Regions from separate parts of the Mesorhizobium sp. M0983 genome, predicted to be linked through region 4. Evidence: predicted binding sites of a transcription regulator. Region 4 holds the regulator's gene; each other region holds the start of a gene.
What was found. Region 4 encodes LexA, which represses DNA repair genes until DNA is damaged. Its sites were predicted from a motif close to TGTTCNNNNTGTGTTCNG; they were not measured.
Positions count from the first base shown of each region.

Region 1: a site for LexA is predicted at 2,711-2,728, ahead of NKH71_RS14445 (Y-family DNA polymerase). Genes of this name have one in related genera too.
Region 2: a site for LexA is predicted at 2,010-2,027, ahead of NKH71_RS11500 (PA0069 family radical SAM protein). Genes of this name have one in related genera too.
Region 3: a site for LexA is predicted at 2,740-2,757, ahead of uvrA (excinuclease ABC subunit UvrA). Genes of this name have one in related genera too.

Region 1 covers NZ_JAMYNH010000006.1:279,037-283,246, reverse strand. Annotated here, with positions in the region: gene NKH71_RS14465 (XRE family transcriptional regulator) at 89-784, shown strand; gene NKH71_RS14460 (hypothetical protein) at 1,007-1,303, opposite strand; gene NKH71_RS14455 (hypothetical protein) at 1,486-1,848, shown strand; gene NKH71_RS14450 (GNAT family N-acetyltransferase) at 1,919-2,377, shown strand; gene NKH71_RS14445 (Y-family DNA polymerase) at 2,781-3,578, shown strand; gene NKH71_RS14440 (DinB/UmuC family translesion DNA polymerase) at 3,550-4,017, shown strand; gene NKH71_RS14435 (FAD-dependent oxidoreductase) at 4,043-4,210, opposite strand, start outside.
Region 2 covers NZ_JAMYNH010000005.1:37,007-41,216, forward strand. Annotated here, with positions in the region: gene rnhB (ribonuclease HII) at 1-614, opposite strand, end outside; gene NKH71_RS11500 (PA0069 family radical SAM protein) at 781-1,935, opposite strand; gene NKH71_RS11505 (glycosyltransferase) at 2,087-2,590, shown strand; gene NKH71_RS11510 (phytanoyl-CoA dioxygenase family protein) at 2,780-3,754, shown strand; gene moaB (molybdenum cofactor biosynthesis protein B) at 3,788-4,210, opposite strand, start outside.
Region 3 covers NZ_JAMYNH010000019.1:33,736-37,945, forward strand. Annotated here, with positions in the region: gene uvrA (excinuclease ABC subunit UvrA) at 1-2,590, opposite strand, end outside; gene NKH71_RS26115 (hypothetical protein) at 3,288-3,581, opposite strand; gene NKH71_RS26120 (ATP-dependent Clp protease proteolytic subunit) at 3,666-4,210, opposite strand, start outside.
Region 4 covers NZ_JAMYNH010000018.1:86,742-90,951, reverse strand. Annotated here, with positions in the region: gene NKH71_RS25890 (ComEC/Rec2 family competence protein) at 1-2,063, shown strand, start outside; gene lexA (transcriptional repressor LexA) at 2,057-2,788, opposite strand; gene NKH71_RS25880 (hypothetical protein) at 2,747-3,073, shown strand; gene kynU (kynureninase) at 3,259-4,210, shown strand, end outside.

The DNA of each region.
Region 1 (4,210 bases), on a different contig from region 4:
GTGCATGGCCACATAAGAGCATAACTTAAGACATAATGCAAGCGATTCTTGCATAGACGAAACCGAATCTTGTGCCTCAGATGGAGCCATGGTGAAAACTGCACTGTCGATCAAGGTCGGGGCGGCGATCCGCCGGGCGCGCAAGCAGCGCGGCCTGGTGATGCGCCACATTGCCGAGCACAACGACACCGACGTCGCTGCCGTCGGCAATTGGGAAACCGGGCGCAACCTGCCCAAGACCGAGAACCTTTTGAAGACCGCCGCCTTCCTGCGCGTCGACCCGGTGGCGCTCGGCAAGGGCGAGGTCGTCTTCCTCGAAGATGCCGGGCCGGTCGCCGATGCCGAGATCGTCACCGATCCCGGCCCCCTGCCCGCCGGGCCGATGGACATCCAGCTTCTCGGCACCGCCGTCGGCGGCGACGATGGCGACTTCACCTTCAACGGCCAGCCGGCCGGCTATGTCCAGCGGCCGCCGGGGATCCGGCATCTGCGCAACGTGTTTGCGCTGCACGTGCTGAGCGATTCGATGGTGCCGCGCTACGAGCCCGGCGAGATGATCTATTGCGGCGGCCGCGAGGCCGTGCCCGGCGACCATGTGGTGATCGAGACGCTGCCCGAGGAGAACGAGCAAAACGGCAAGGCCTTCATCAAGAAGCTGGTCAAGCGCACCGCCGCCGAGCTGATCGTCGAGCAATACAATCCGCCCAAGACGCTGACCTTCAACCGCTACGCCATCAAGAACGTCTTCCGCGTCATCCCGCTCAAGGAACTGCTGGGGTATTGACGGGCGCTTGTTGCCTTCTCCCCTTGTGGGAGAAGGTGGATCGGCGCACAGCGCCGAGCCGGATGAGGGTGCTGGAAGGAACGCGGCGGAGGAAATGTAGACGCCATTTTAAGCACTTACGCCATCAAGGTAGCGATCCGTCCAACACCCCTCATCCGACCGATCTTCGCTCGGCCACCTTCTCCCACAAGGGGAGAAGGGAAGAGCAGCACGCCCTCCCCCTCAAGCCCGCCTCGATTGCTCCAGCTCTCGACCGTTGAGCAGGCGCGCCTCGGCGCGGGCTCGCTGCCGGTCGTCGATGAAGGCAGCCTGGATCGAAACGGCGGCGCCCGGCAGGCCGTCGGCCCGGCAGGCCTTGCAGATCAGGCGCCCGGAAAGTGCTGATAGCGGTGTCTCCGGCCTCACCCCATGCCGCTTGAGCTCGGCCGGCTTCCACCACCTGTTGCGGCCGCAATCGATGCACTCGACGGCAATCGAGACGACATCGGCGATCGTCGCTTCCTTGCCCGCTAATGCCATGGCCATCCCCATCGTTGTTCCTGCTTTGTTCACATTATCGGTTTTCGAGGCGGAGTCGAGTCGGTTCCGCTTACACCAACGTGAAAGTTTTTGTTCATTTATTTGAGTTATGCTTCTATACCATGCAAGCTGGAATCGGCGCAGCCGCGGCCGCTCCGTCCACCGAATGCAAGGGAGTGACGATGGACCTCGCCCAGTTCGCCCAGGCCTGCGGTTATGCCGGCGACAGCCCGGCCATGCTTGCCGCCTTCGCGGCCATCCGCCAGGACGGCATCCGCACGGCGCGCCAGGGCCATCGCCAGCGCAAGGCGGCGATCGACCGGATGAAGCCGAGCCGCGCTTTGTTCCTGGCGGCGATCCGCCCGGCGCAGTCGGCCGAGGAGGCGATCGAGGACGCCGCCCGCTTCCTGTCGATGTTCCGCAACATGCCGCACTGGCGACAGGAAAGGCGCAGCGCCGACCTCGCCCGCGCCAGGCAGCAGCGCCTCTTCGCCCGCTTCTTCCGCCGCTACGGCTATCGCCTCTGGGCGTTGGAGGCCGCCTGAAGACGCGCGCCCCCCTTGCAGTCAAAACGGATATTGCGATCGCCAACACTGCGCCGTATGTCTCCGCGCGATGAGCGAGATCGAATTCCGTCGTGCCCAGGCGCCCGACCTGCCGGCGATCGTTGCAATGCTTGCCGACGATGCGCTCGGCGCAGACCGGGAAGACCCGTCCACGCCGCTCGCGCCATCCTATCTCGATGCCTTCAGCGCGATCGATGCCGATCCCAACCAGTTGCTGGCCGTGGCCGTCGAGGGCGAGCAAGTGGTCGGGACCCTGCAACTCACCTTCCTTCCGGGTATCTCCAGGAAGGGTGCCTGGCGCGGCCAGATCGAAGGCGTTCGCGTCGCCCGGCAATGGCGCTCTCGCGGCGTCGGCAAGCTGATGATCGAATGGGCGATTGAAGCGTGCCGTTCGCGCGGCTGCAGCCTCATTCAGCTCACCACGGACAACAGTCGACGGGAAGCGCACACCTTCTACGAGCGCCTCGGTTTCACCGCCAGCCATCTCGGCTACAAGATGGCGCTGTAGGTCGCTGCAGCAGGCGCCGTCGGCGAAGCTGCCGATCTCCCCCCTTGCGGGGGAGATGCCCGGCAGGGCAGAGGGGGGTGCTGTCCCTCCGACCTGTCAACCAATCGGAGCCAAACCCTCAGGCTGATTCGAGTTGGCAACAACTGAAGTCGAAGTTGGCGATCCGTCCCACCCCCCTCTGTCCTGCCGGACATCTCCCCCGCAAGGGGGGAGATTGGATGTTGCTTCGACTTTCGCCAACCACCAACGCTGGAACGCAGGCAGACAGAGGGCGCCAAACTGAAACAATTGCCCTTCACCTGCCCTCCGCGCCGCTTGACAATCCGCCCACAATGTTCTCTTTATGTTCTCATCAAAACTCTAGACAAGGCGGCGTTCGAACCGCCGCGGGCGAACGGGCCGGATGGAAGCCAACATCCTCCACGCGGATCTGGATGCCTTCTATGCCTCGGTCGAACAACTGCTCGACCCAGCCTTGCGCGGCAAGCCGATTGCCGTCGGCGGCGGGGTAGTGCTCGCCGCATCCTATGAAGCCAAGGCGTTCGGCGTGCGCGGCGGCATGCCGGGACGGCGGGCGCGGGAACTCTGCCCGCAACTCATTTTCGTCGGCGGCCATTTCAAGGACTATCAGCGGCTGGGCGATGCGGCAATCAAGGTGCTGGGCGATTTCACGCCGGTGGTCGAGCGAATTTCCATCGACGAGGCCTTTGCCGACGTCGCCGGCTGCACCCACCTGTTCGGCTCGCCGGCCGAGATCGCCGGCAAGATCCGCCACCGCGTGCGGGCAGAGCTCGGCCTGCCGATCTCGGTCGGCGTAGCCCGCACCAAGCATCTGGCCAAGATCGCCTCACAGGTCGCAAAACCCGACGGGCGGGTGGTGGTCGATCCGCGCCACGAGCTGGAGTTCCTGCACCACCTGCCGGTCGAGCTGATGTGGGGTGTCGGCCCGGTCACCAGGGAGCGGCTGGCCGGCATCGGCGTCAACACCATCGGCGAGCTGGCGAAGACCAACGATGGCGCGCTGGAGCGCCTGCTCGGGCCGGCGGCGGGAGAAAAACTCAACGCGCTGGCGTGGAAACCGCGATCCGCGCAAGCTGGAGACGCAGCGCCGGGCGCGCTCGGCCGGCGCGCAATCGGCGCTCGGCCGAAAACCGGCCGAGGAGCAGGTCTTCGTGCCTGCGCTGCTGCATCTGGCCGATAGGGTCGCCACAAGATTGCGGGCGAAATCCCGCCCCGGCCGCACGGTGACGGTTCGCGTCCGCTTTGCCGACCTGCGCTCGGTGACGCGCTCGATCACGCTCGACCAGCCGATATCGGCAACCGCCATGCTGGCCGAGATCGCCGAGGCGCTGGTGCGCAAGGTGCTCATCGACCATCCGCACGAAAAGACAATCTCGCTGCTGGCGATCGCTGTCTCGCATCTGGAGCAGCATGCCGGCCTGCAACTGGAACTGCCGCTCGGGCTCGACCGCTGCCGCCCCGGCACCAGGAAGGGCGCGGCGCGCTGGACCGCAGATCGCGCCGTCGACAAGATCCGCGACCGCTTCGGCTGGGAGGCGGTCGGCTACGCCTCGGTCGCGCTCGGACTGTCGCGGTCCGTTCCCGACGCGTTTCGCGAGCTCGCCGAAAAGGAATTGTGAGCTGCGCGGCCGGGGCGAAAAAAGATTATCCGGCAGGAGCCAGGGGCGATACGGCCGGCCCGTTCAAAGCCGTGCCATCGACGGCAAAATGCGAGCCGTGGCAGGGGCAGTCCCAGCAGCGTTCCAGCGAGTTCCAATGGACATGGCAGCCGACATGGGTACATGCGGCCGAGCGTTTGTAGAGCGTGCCGTC
Region 2 (4,210 bases), on a different contig from region 4:
CGTGCCACTGGCCCGTGCAGATCGATCGCCGTGCGATGGCGCACAGTGGCGTAGCCCATATGCAGCTCGAAGCCGTAACGCGCATGATGGCTGCCGCAGCCGCACATCATGCGGTCGCGCAACACCTTGGCGACGATCGAGGCTGCAGCGATCGACTGCGAGCGCTGGTCGCCCTTGATCAGCGCTTTGCCCTCGCAGGGCAGGCCGGGCGGCACGTCGCGGCCGTCGGCCAGCGCCAGCTTCGGCCGGATTGACAGGCCGGCCACTGCACGGCGCATCGCCTCCAGGCTGGCCTTGAGGATGTTGGAGGCATCGATGCCTTCGGCGCTGACCGAGGCCATCGATACGGCGAGTGCGGAGCCGAGGATTTTCAGGAACAGCGCCTCGCGCTGCAAATGCGTCAGCCGCTTGGAATCATCGAGGCCGTCGGGGATGTTGGCGGGATCGAGCACCACCGCTGCAGCCACCACCGGCCCGGCGAGCGGGCCGCGGCCGGCCTCGTCCATCCCCGCCACCGGCCACAGGCCTTCGGCCATCGCCTTCGTCTCGAACGAGAAGTCGGGTTTCTCGACGATTTCGAAGAGAAGCGGAGAATCGGAACGCGGGCGAGCCATGGTGCGGCGAGGTTCGCATCGGCTCCGATTCTCCGCAAGTCCCCTCCGGGTCGGGCGGGGCACCGGACCAGGAGGGGCTACCGTCTGCAAGCCCGGGGACAGGACAGGCCGGACGGGATTTTTCGCCTGCTGCGGCCGCTTCAAGCGGCTGGCGCGAGACGCTTTGTCACAGCAGCATCAGCTGCTCGGTTGCCTTGGCGGCGGGGACGAACCGGTCGGTCCTCAGCGAGCGCCGCTCGGCATTGAGGCCGAGCCGTTTGGCGGCGATCTCGAAACGGCGGCCGATCTGCCAGGCATAAGGGCCGGAGCCTTTCATGCGCTTGCCCCATTCCGAATCGTAGTCCTTGCCGTCGCGCATCGAACGGATCAGCGACATGACGTGGCGATAGCGGTCGGGATAGTGGCGCAGCAGCCAGTCCTTGAAGATCGGCGCGACCTCCAGCGGCAGGCGCAGCAGCACATAGCCCGCTTCACGCGCGCCCGCTGCCTGCGCCGAATCGAGAATGCGCTCCATTTCCGAGTCGGTCAGTCCGGGGATGATCGGCGCGACCATCACCGAGGCCGGAATGCCGGCGTCCGAAAGCTGCCTGATCGCCTCCAGCCGCTTGGTCGGCGTCGACGCGCGCGGCTCCATCGTTCTGGCCAGCATCCTGTCCAATGTCGTCACCGACAGTGCCACCTTGGCCAGCCCGCGTTCGGCCATGCGTGACAGAATGTCGATGTCGCGTGTCACCAGCGCTGACTTGGTGACGATGCCGACCGGATGCCCGCGCGCCTCCAGCACTTCGAGGATCTCGCGCATGATCCGGTATTGCTTCTCGATCGGCTGGTAGGGATCGGTGTTGGTGCCGATGGCGATGGTGCGCGGCTGGTAATTATCCCTGGACAATTCCTTGTCGAGCAGCCGCGCCGCATCCGGCTTGGCAAACAGCTTCGATTCGAAATCCAGCCCCGGCGACAGGCCCATGAAGCTGTGCGTCGGCCGCGCGAAGCAATAGACGCAGCCATGTTCGCAGCCGCGATAGGGATTGATCGAGCGGTCGAAGGAGATGTCGGGCGATTCGTTGCGGGTGATGATGGTGCGCGGCTTCTCGACCTGTACCTCGGTCTTGAAGGGCGGCAGCTCCTCCAGCGAATTCCAGCCGTCGTCGAACACATGCCGGCTGACCGGCTCGAAACGGCCGGACGGATTGATGCCCGCCGACCTGCCGCGATTGCGGTCTGGGCGGACGCGCATGCCGCTCTGCTCGATCATCGCATTCGCCATCTCGGCCCTGCCAGCGCCGAAGGCGGCAATGTCGGCACGCACGATCTGTTCCATTTTGGCCCTTTCCCAGGGACTGTCCGCCCGCTGTCGAATCGCTCTGCTCATGAATGTATTCCTATCGCACCGAGTGGAACAAAGCAAGAACTTTCTCGCGGCGTGCCGCAAAAACTGGCGCTGCCCACCGCTTTCCGCTATTCGGCTAAACATGCTCAGCGTCCTGATCGAAACCCTGAATGACGAGGAGGGCCTCGCCCGCACGCTCGCCTCGCTGATCGGCGGCGCGGTCGAAGGCGTGGTGCGCGACGTTCTCGTCTGCGACACCGGCTCGACCGATCAGACGCACCGCGTCGCCGAACATGCCGGCTGCCACTATGTCAGCGGCGGCATCGCCGCCGGCATCAGGCAGGCCAAGGGCGACTGGCTGCTTTTGCTGGAACCGGGAGCGCGGCTGGGGGAGGGCTGGATCGACGAGGTCGTCGCCCATACGGCCAGGCAAACCATGGCGGCGCGATTTTCACGGGCACGCGGCAGCCGCGCGCCGTTCCTGTCGCGGGTCTTTGCCGGAAATCGCGCTCTCGCCGAAGGCTTGGTGATCAGCAAGCGTCAGGCCGCCGCGCTGTCTAAGAGCGCCCGCAGCGCCGAAGCGATCGCCCGCGGCCTGGCGACAAGAAGGCTCCACGCCGAGATCTGGGTGGCGCCGCGGAAGTGACGGCTTACCATCCCGGCCTAGGAAACGCCGCCCAAGCAAATTTTCTGGCGGGTTGTCGTTTATTGTGCATTGCACAAAATCTGGCCGGGGGTTACCATTCCCAGCGATACGGGCGAATGGGTTTGGGGTGTGCCGGAGCGGCGACGACGACTATCGTCGATGCTGTTCCCTCGACATTTGAGGACCCCGATGACCCTTTCAAGCCCTGACAAGTCCGGCGCTGCAAGCCTCGAGGCGATCGCACGCAACGGCGGTACGCTGCGCCGCATCGCCGCCCGCATTCCGACCTATCTTTCCGACCTTCGCGAGAATCCGGCATGGCTGCCGATGTTCATGCTGGCGCGCACCATGCCGGCGCGGCGGCTGCACTGGCGCGGTGCGAAGCCGGTTCGGCCGGCGCGCAATGTCAGTGAAACGATGTTCGCCGGCGTCGATCGCGATGCCGTCGTCGGCGCGCTGCGGACGGAGGGGCTCTATTCGGGCCTGACGCTGCCAGCCGCCATCCATGAGGAGATCGCCCGCTTCGCCGAGCACACGCCATGCTTCGGCAATTTCGACCGCCGGCTGGAATTCCTGCCCGAAAAACACGCCGATGCAGAAAAGCATTTCGGCCGCCCGCTGCTCAGCGGCCACTATTTCGAGCGGGTCCTCGACTGCAACGCTGCGGTCGCCGTGCAGCGCGATCCGCTACTCCTCGACATCGCAGCGCACTATCTCGGCAGCCAGGCCAAGCTGATCACCACCCGCGTCTGGTGGAGCTTTCCGACCGGTGGCGTCTCGGACGCCGACAAGAACATGGCTTCGCTCGGCAAATACCATTTCGACCTCGACGACTGGCGCATGCTGAAGTTCTTTTTCTACCTGGTGCCGGTCGACAACGACACCGGGCCGCATGTCTATGTCCGCGGCTCCCACAACCGCCGCATCCTGAAGCATCAGCTGACGCTTCTGGTCGGCCATTCGGCGGAAGAGGTGCTGGGCGTCTATGGCGAGCAGAGCCCGGTCACGCTGACGGGGCAGGCCGGTCTCGGCTTTGTCGAGGATCCGTTCGGCTTCCATATGGGTACCGTGCCGACGCGCACGCCACGACTGATGATGGAAGTCGGCTTCGGCGTCTCGCCGCCGTCGCGCCGGCGGTTTCACGGCGAGCCGGTCATTCGCTGAGGCGGGATCGCCCGGCTGATACCTCGCTCCGTCTCAGCCGCGCCGCAAATGCTCGTCCAGGCGCGGCATGATCTCGACGAAGTTGCAGGGCATGTGCCGATAGTCGAGCTGCGGCTTCAAAATGCCGTCCCAGGCGTCCTTGCAGGCGCCGGGCGAGCCCGGCAACACGAAGACGAAGGTGGCGTTGACGACGCCGCCGGTTGCCCGGCTCTGGATCGTCGAAGTGCCGATCTTGTCGTAGGAGATGCGGTGGAACACTTCGGAAAAGCCGTCCATGCGCTTTTCGAAGATCGGCTCCAGCGCCTCCGGCGTCACGTCGCGGCCGGTGAAGCCGGTGCCGCCGGTGGTGATGACGACATCGATCGCATCGTCCTTCGACCAGCCCAAAACCTTGTCGCGGATCTTGTCGCGGTCGTCGGTGACGATGTCACGAGCGGCGAGGATGTGGCCGGCCTC
Region 3 (4,210 bases), on a different contig from region 4:
CCTTGGCGAGCTTGATGCGCTGCGCTTCGCCGCCCGATAAAGTCGTCGCCTGCTGGCCAACATGGATGTAGCCGAGGCCGACCCGTTTCAGCGTCTCCAGCTTGTCGCGCACGCCGGGCACGGCGGCGAAGAAATCGACGCCTTCCTCGACCGTCATGTCGAGCACGTCGGCGATGGACTTGCCCTTGAACAGCACGTCGAGCGTCTCGCGGTTGTAGCGCTTGCCGTGGCAGACATCACAGGTGACATAGACGTCGGGCAGAAAATGCATCTCGATCTTGATGACGCCGTCGCCCTGGCAGGCCTCGCAGCGGCCGCCCTTGACGTTGAACGAGAAACGGCCCGGCTGGTAGCCGCGCGCCTTGGCCTCCGGCAGGCCGGCGAACCAGTCGCGGATCGGCGTGAAGGCGCCGGTATAGGTTGCAGGGTTGGAGCGCGGGGTGCGCCCGATCGGCGACTGGTCGATATCGATGACCTTGTCGAGGAATTCCAGCCCTTCGATGCGGTCGTGATCGGCAGGATGCTCACGCGAGCCCATGATGCGGCGTGACGCCGCCTTGAACAAGGTCTCGATCAGGAAGGTCGACTTGCCGCCGCCGGACACGCCGGTGACGGCGGTAAACGTGCCGAGCGGGATTTCAGCGGTGACGTTCTTCAGATTGTTGCCGCGCGCGCCGACGATCTTCAGCCGGCGGTTCTTTTTCGCCTCGCGCCGAACCGCAGGCGTCGCCACTTCGAGCTCGCCCGACAGATATTTGCCGGTGATCGAGGCGGGCGTCGCCATGATCTGCTGCGGTGTGCCCTGGGCGATGATGTGACCGCCATGGATGCCGGCGGCCGGGCCGATATCGACGACGTAGTCGGCATGCAGGATGGCATCCTCGTCGTGCTCGACGACGATGACCGTGTTGCCGATGTCGCGCAGATGCTTCAGCGTGTCGAGCAGGCGGGCATTGTCGCGCTGATGCAGGCCGATCGACGGCTCGTCGAGCACGTAGAGCACGCCGGTCAGGCCGGAGCCGATCTGCGAAGCGAGGCGGATGCGCTGGCTCTCGCCGCCCGACAGCGTGCCGGAGTTGCGCGACAGCGTCAGATAGTCGAGACCGACATCGTTGAGGAAGCGCAGCCGCTCGCGGATTTCCTTGAGCACGCGCACTGCGATCTCGTTCTGCTTGTCGTTAAGCGAAGCAGGCAAATCGGTGAACCACTGGTCAGCCTTGCGGATCGACAGCTCGGTGACCTCGCCAATGTGCTTGCCGGCGATCTTGACTGCGAGCGCCTCGGGCTTCAGCCGGTAGCCGCGGCAGGCCGGGCAGGGCGTGGCCGACATGAAGCGCTCGATCTCCTCGCGCATCCAGGCGGATTCGGTTTCCTTCCAGCGGCGCTCGAGATTGGGGATGACGCCCTCGAAGGTCTTGGTCGTCTTGTAGGAGCGCAGCCCGTCATCATACTGGAAGGCGATTTCGCGCTCGCCAGTGCCGTGCAGGATCGCTTGCTTTGCCTCTTCGCTCAAATCCTTGAACTTGTCGCCGAGCTTGAAGCCATAGGCAACGCCCAGCGCTTCCAGCGTCTGCGCATAATAGGGTGAGGTCGACTTCGCCCACGGGCTGACGGCGCCGGCACGCAGCGAGACATTCTCGTCGGGCACGACCAGGCTGGCGTCAATGGCGCGCTGGCTGCCGAGCCCGTCACAGGTCGGGCAGGCGCCGAACGGATTGTTGAACGAGAACAGCCTGGGCTCGATCTCGGGAATGGTGAAGCCGGACACCGGGCAGGCGAATTTTTCCGAGAACAGCATGCGCTCATGCGTCTCGTTCTTCGACTTGTTGACCGAATCCTCGCCGGTCTGGCTGGCGTCGAGCGGCTTGTCGGCAAATTCCGCCACCGCCAGCCCGTCGGCCAGCTTCAGCGCGGTCTCGATGGAATCGGCGAGCCGCGTCGCCAGATCGCCGCGCACGACGATGCGGTCGACGACGACGTCGATGTCGTGCTTGTACTTCTTGTCCAGCGCCGGCACGTCGGCGATCTCGTAGAAGACGCCGTCGACCTTGACGCGCTGAAAACCCTTTTTCTGCAGCTCGAGCAGTTCCTTGCGGTACTCGCCTTTGCGGCCGCGCACCATCGGTGCCAGGATGAACAGCCGGGTGCCCTCTTCGACCGCAAGCACCCGGTCGACCATCTGCGAAACCGTCTGGCTCTCGATCGGCAGGCCGGTGGCCGGCGAATAGGGGATGCCGACGCGGGCGAACAAAAGCCGCATATAATCGTAGATCTCGGTGACGGTGCCGACCGTCGAGCGCGGGTTCCTCGAGGTGGTCTTCTGCTCGATGGAGATGGCCGGCGACAGGCCGTCGATCTGGTCGACGTCCGGCTTCTGCATCATCTCGAGGAATTGCCGTGCGTAGGCCGAAAGGCTCTCGACATAGCGGCGCTGGCCTTCGGCATAGATGGTGTCGAAGGCAAGCGACGACTTGCCGGACCCCGACAGCCCGGTCATGACGATCAGGCTGTCACGCGGCAGGTCGAGATCGACATTCTTCAGATTGTGTTCGCGTGCCCCGCGAATGGAGAGATATTTATGGTCGGCCATCGCCGGTCGCCGCCTCAGAATCTGGAATTCGTGGGATGGGCGGGTTTTCCCGACCATCCCCTATGTAGGTAATTTCGCCGCCTTTTCGAGAGACGCCACAACTCTCGACCAAAGCGTTTAACCGCCTTTCGCGCGAACGGGCAAGCGGAAAGAACAAAGGCCGAACACGCTCCTGACAAAAGCTGCCCGTACAGCCGGCTTCACAAAGCGTCTCGCGATCACATTTTTCGGTAATCGGCTATTCAAGGTTGACGTCCATGCGTCACGGGGGCAGACTCCAAACGTCAACGAAGCCGGCCGTCTTTCGATGGCCTCGCGGCCTGGGGCTAGCCTGCGAGACGCCGCGGGTTATGCGATGAGCGCTTCGACGACGACAGTCACAATGAACAGAAGGAGTGCAGAGGCATGACTCCACCGGATAGTTCCTTGAGGCTCCACGTGTCGCTGGAGCCGCGGCAGGTATAAGTGGCCAGGTCAGGCGTTTTGCGCTATCTGCCAACGTTGACTTGCCGATCCCCACAACAATCAGAGACTGCTAGTCGGATCGTCGGCTGAATGCCGCGAAGCATCCGAAATAAAAAGCCGGCAGTACACTCCCGGCAATTTGGATTTTAGATCCAAGAAGCCCCGTCAGTTGCACAAGCAATGGCGGGGCTGTTCGTTTGAAGCGCACATTTGTGGTGCATACCAGGCGAACTTAGCGGCTGGGAGGCCTGATCCCGCCGGTGGCGACATCGATGGTGATGCTACCGGAAATCCGAACTTCGGTATCGCCGATCTTGAATGTGCCGTAGCCGCTGCTGGGAACCGCCCCGTCGGGCTCGGGCTGCAGCGCTGGCTCGGCGATGCGATAGTCGCTGGTCACACCGGGCAGGGCGCCCCTTTGCGCCGACGTCGAATTATCTTGGGCAAATGCCGTGCCCACCAGCATGTTCGTGCCCACAATGGCGGCAATGGCAAGGTATAGGCTGGGTGAACGGCTGGCGGTCATCACCTGACTATAGTGCGGCGATAGCGCCGAAGCCAGACCGGCGGCGCTGAAAGTTGCCGGCCCTTATATCGCTTCGAAGGTGCTTCACGCGGCCTGTTTGCGAGTGTCGAAAACATGGTCGACGAGGCCCCAATCCTTGGCCTCCTGCGCGGTCATGAAAAAGTCGCGGTCGAGCGTGCGTTCCACTTCTTTGTAGGTGCGGCCGCAATGCTGGGCGTAAAGATCGGTCATGCGCCGCTTGGTGCGAAGGATGCCCTCGGCATGGCGCTGGATGTCGGAGGCCTGGCCCTGGAAACCGCCGAGAGGCTGATGCAGCACGATGCTGGCGTTGGGCAATGCGATGCGCCGCCCCGGCGTGCCCGCCATCAAGAGGAACGAGGCCATCGAGGCGGCGAAGCCCATACAAACGGTGGAGACCGGGCAGCTGATGTACTGCATCGTGTCGTAGATGGCGAAACCGCTGGTCACCACGCCGCCCGGCGAGTTGATGTAGAGCGAGACCTCCTTGTCGGGATTGTCGGATTCCAGCGACAGAAGCTGGGCGCAGACCAGCGCCGAGGTGCCGTCGTCGATCGGGCCGTTGATGAAGACGATGCGCTCGCGCAGCAGCCGCGAAAATATGTCGAAGG
Region 4 (4,210 bases):
CCTCGCGGTCGTGGCCCAGAACCCGCCTGTGCTTCATGGCGGCGTTGCTCTGCGCGCTTGGCGTGCTTGCCGCCAAGGTCGAGACCTGGCGTGTCGGAACGCATATGCTCGGTTCCGAAATCTCAACGCGCCTCACGGGTCGCGTCGTATCGTTCGAGCCCATGGCGAGCGGCCGCATCAGGCTGACGATCGATGTGATCTCAACCGCCAGGCCGACACTGCGCTACATGCCGGAACGGGTCCGCGTTTCGGCGATGAAAATACCGGCTGAGCTGACCGCCGGTTCCGAGATCGCCGGCTATGTGCGGCTGCTGCCGCCGACCGGGCCGGTGCGGCCCGACAGCTATGATTTCTCCTTCGACAGCTATTTCGCCGGTATCGGCGGCAGCGGCTTTTTTCTCGGCAATCCGAAAGTCGTGTCGTCGGGCAGCATGCCGCTTGCCGCGCGGCTTTCTTCCTCGATCGAAGACGCGCGCGAATCCATCGCCGACCATATCCGCAGCCGCATCGGCGGCGCCGAGGGCGAGATTGCTGCTGCGCTGATCGTCGGCGTGCGCGCCGGCATTCCCGAGGAGATCAACGAAGCGATGCGGCGTACAGGCATCTATCACATCATCTCCATCTCGGGGCTGCATATGGCGTTGGTCGCCGGCACCATCATGGCGCTGCTACGCGGCACCTTTGCGTTGTTTCCCGATTTCTCATCGCGACGGCCGGTCAAGAAATATGCCGCGGCCGCCGCGCTTTTTTCGATTGCGGCCTACCTCGTCTTTTCCGGCATTGTGGTGGCGGCCGAACGCAGCTTCATCATGCTGGCGGTGATGCTTATCGCCGTGCTGTTCGACCGGGCCGCGCTCACCATGCGCAACCTGGCGATCTCGGCCATCGCGGTCATTCTGGTGTCGCCGCACGAGGTGGTCGGTCCGAGCTTCCAGATGTCCTTCGCCGCGACGGCGGCCCTTGTCGGCGCCTATGCAGGCTGGTCCGATTACCGCGCCGGCGGGGCCACCACGCCGCCGCCCCGGCGGTCGCCGCTACGCTTTGCCACTAGAAAGGTACTGCTGGGCATGGGCGGCCTGGCGATGACCTCGATCATTGCAGGGAGCGCCACGGCGCTTTTCGCCATATGGCATTTCCAGCGCGTGGCGCCGCTCAGCCTGTTCGCCAATCTGGCCATCATGCCTATCATCTCACTGGTCGTCATGCCCTTCGCCGTCCTCAGTGCGCTGGCGATGCCGTTCGGCGCGGATGGGCCTTTCCTCTACGTGATGGGCAAGGGGCTGACGGCGATGATCGCCCTGTCCGGGTGGATCTCCGAGCGCTCGCCGATCGATGCGGTCGGGCTGATTTCGCTGAGATCTGTCCTTTTGGTGACGATCGCCCTCGTCATTGCCAGCATGGCGACGACCTGGTTGCGGCTCGTGGCCCTTCCTTTTGCGCTCGCCGGCTTGCTAACGACAACGCAGACGCGCGTACCCGATGTATTGATCTCGGAGGACGCACGGCTCGTCGCGCTGCCGATCGGCAGCGGTGAACTCGCGGTCAACCGGGCACGCCCGAATGAGTTCACCATCGACAACTGGAAACGCGCGCTCACATCAGAGGCTATCGTCGCGCCGGAAACACCTGGAAAGAACGATCCGCAATTCGACATTGCCGATCCGGCCGACTTACCGCCGGGCATGCCGTTCATTTGCACGGACGGTCTCTGCCTTGCCAGGCATCCATCCGGCGCGATCATCGCGCTAGCCAATGACCGCGATACTGCACGGCCAGCCTGCGCCTTTGCCAGCTTGATCGTCATCGACGACGCCACCGCCCATAATCCCTGCTACTACGACCGGCTGGTCCTCGTCGTCACCAAACGGCAACTGGCGCGCGCGGGAAGTGCGGCCGTCTATTTCGATCCACAAGCGGCAACACGCGCCGAAATCCGCTTCGCCGTCGAAAAATCATACCGGCCCTGGCACGTGCAGCGGAAATTTTCCCGCGCGGCGCGGGGCATGCCGCCATACCGCAGAGCCGACAAGCCAAAAGCCGGCGCCAAGGGCGCAGCTCAGTAGCGGCGGATCAGCCCAACGAGCTTGCCCTGCACCTTGACCCTGTCTGGTCCGAAGATGCGCGTCTCGTAGGCCGGATTGGCGGCTTCCAGGGCGATCGAGGCGCCCTTGCGGCGGAACCGCTTCAGCGTCGCTTCTTCCTCGTCGACCAGTGCCACCACGATCTCACCGGGGCTCGCCGTATCGGCATTGCGGATGATCACCGTGTCGCCGTCGAAAATGCCAGCCTCGATCATCGAATCGCCTTTGACCTCCAGCGCATAATGCTCGCCGCCCATGATCATGTCCGGCGGCACCGAGATCGAATGCGTCTGGTGCTGGATGGCATCGATCGGCACACCGGCGGCGATGCGGCCCATCACCGGGATCGACACGGCGGCGACGACATCGTCGTCATTGCCGGCTGCAGGCATGCGCGACGATGTCGGCTTGCCCTGCCGAGGACCTTGCCCAAGACTGCCCTGGATGACGCTCGGCGAGAACTTGCGTGCCGCATTTAGGCCGGGGGCGATCGAATCGGGCAGGCGCAGCACCTCCAGTGCACGGGCCCGGTTGGGCAAACGGCGAATGAAGCCGCGCTCCTCCAGCGCCGTAATCAGCCGGTGGATTCCCGATTTGGAAGCCAGGTCGAGCGCTTCCTTCATCTCGTCGAAGGAGGGCGGGATACCGCTTTCCTTCAGCCTTTCGTGGATGAACATAAGCAGTTCGTGTTGTTTGCGTGTCAGCATAGCGACCCCCAACAGAATCAGAAAACAAACCCAGAACAAACACTATCTGTTCCAGTTGTGTTCCGCAACTGTTTAAAGTTTAATGAATGTGTTAGGGCTCGGGAAACGATACCACTCACCAAACCGGAACGCTGCATTTTCACCGCCGCGGGCGTCATCGCCTTGATTCTGCTTTCGTTTGCGGCCTCTGGGTTCCCAGAAGGCGGCACTGGTATCGGCCGTCAGCCGGCAAAGGGCACGGAATTGAAGCCGTATCGACTGTGCGGTTTGGTCAATGCACCGTGAACGAAACGAACTCAAAACGCCAACCTTGGGTTGGCTTGGCTCCTGGTTTCCACCGCGTGGTCAGGCAACTTGTCGCCGGTGGAGCCTTGCTGCGCGATACCAGGTAATGGAGAACCGCTCGTGACCGATGGATGCCGTCGATGCGTGTCCGGCGTTGCGGTGAATCTTGGGGGAGCAGACAAATCATGACAGGAATTCGCGATCTCGTTGCCATAAGGGCGATGGATGCTGCAGATCCGCTGCGCGCGATGCGCGACCGCTTTGTGCTGCCGCAAGGAGTGATCTATCTCGACGGCAATTCGCTAGGGGCCGCTTCGCGTGCAGCTTTCGATGAATTGAGCAAGGCAGCGACCGAAGAATGGGCGCATGATCTCATCCGCGCCTGGAACACGGCCGGCTGGTTCAACATGCCGCTCGAACTCGGCGACCAGCTCGGGCGCCTGATCGGTGCCGCGGCCGGCCAGACGGTGGTCTGCGACACGACATCGGTCAACATCTACAAGCTGCTGCACGCCGCCATGGCCATGCGGCCGGAGCGGCAGGTCATCGTCGCCGAGGGCGACAGTTTTCCGACAGACCTCTACATGGCTGAGGGTGTGGTTTCGACGCGAAAAGATACGCTGCTGTGCCTCTCGGGGGTCGACGCGCCGAGCATCGAAGAGCTGATCGACGAACGCACCGCCGTGGTGCTGGTCAACCACGTCAACTACAAGTCGGGCGAACTGCGCGACATGCCGGCGCTGACGCGCAGGGCCCAGGAAGCCGGGGCGATGATCGTCTGGGATCTCTGCCACACCGCCGGTGCGATGCCAGTCGAGCTCGACACGGCAAACGCCGATTTTGCCGTTGGCTGCACCTACAAATATCTGAATGGCGGACCGGGCGCGCCTGCCTTCATCTATGCGGCTGAGCGGCATCTTGCCGACATCCAGCAGCCGCTCACCGGCTGGTGGGGCCATGCACGGCCCTTCGCCTTCGAGCCAGGCTATGCGGCCGGCACCGGCATCCGCCGGTTTCTGTGCGGCACCCAGCCGGTCCTGTCGATGCGCACGCTGAAGGGCGCGCTCGACATCTGGAACGATGTCGACATGACGGCGGTGCGCAAGAAGAGCATCGCGCTGGCTGATCTGTTCATCG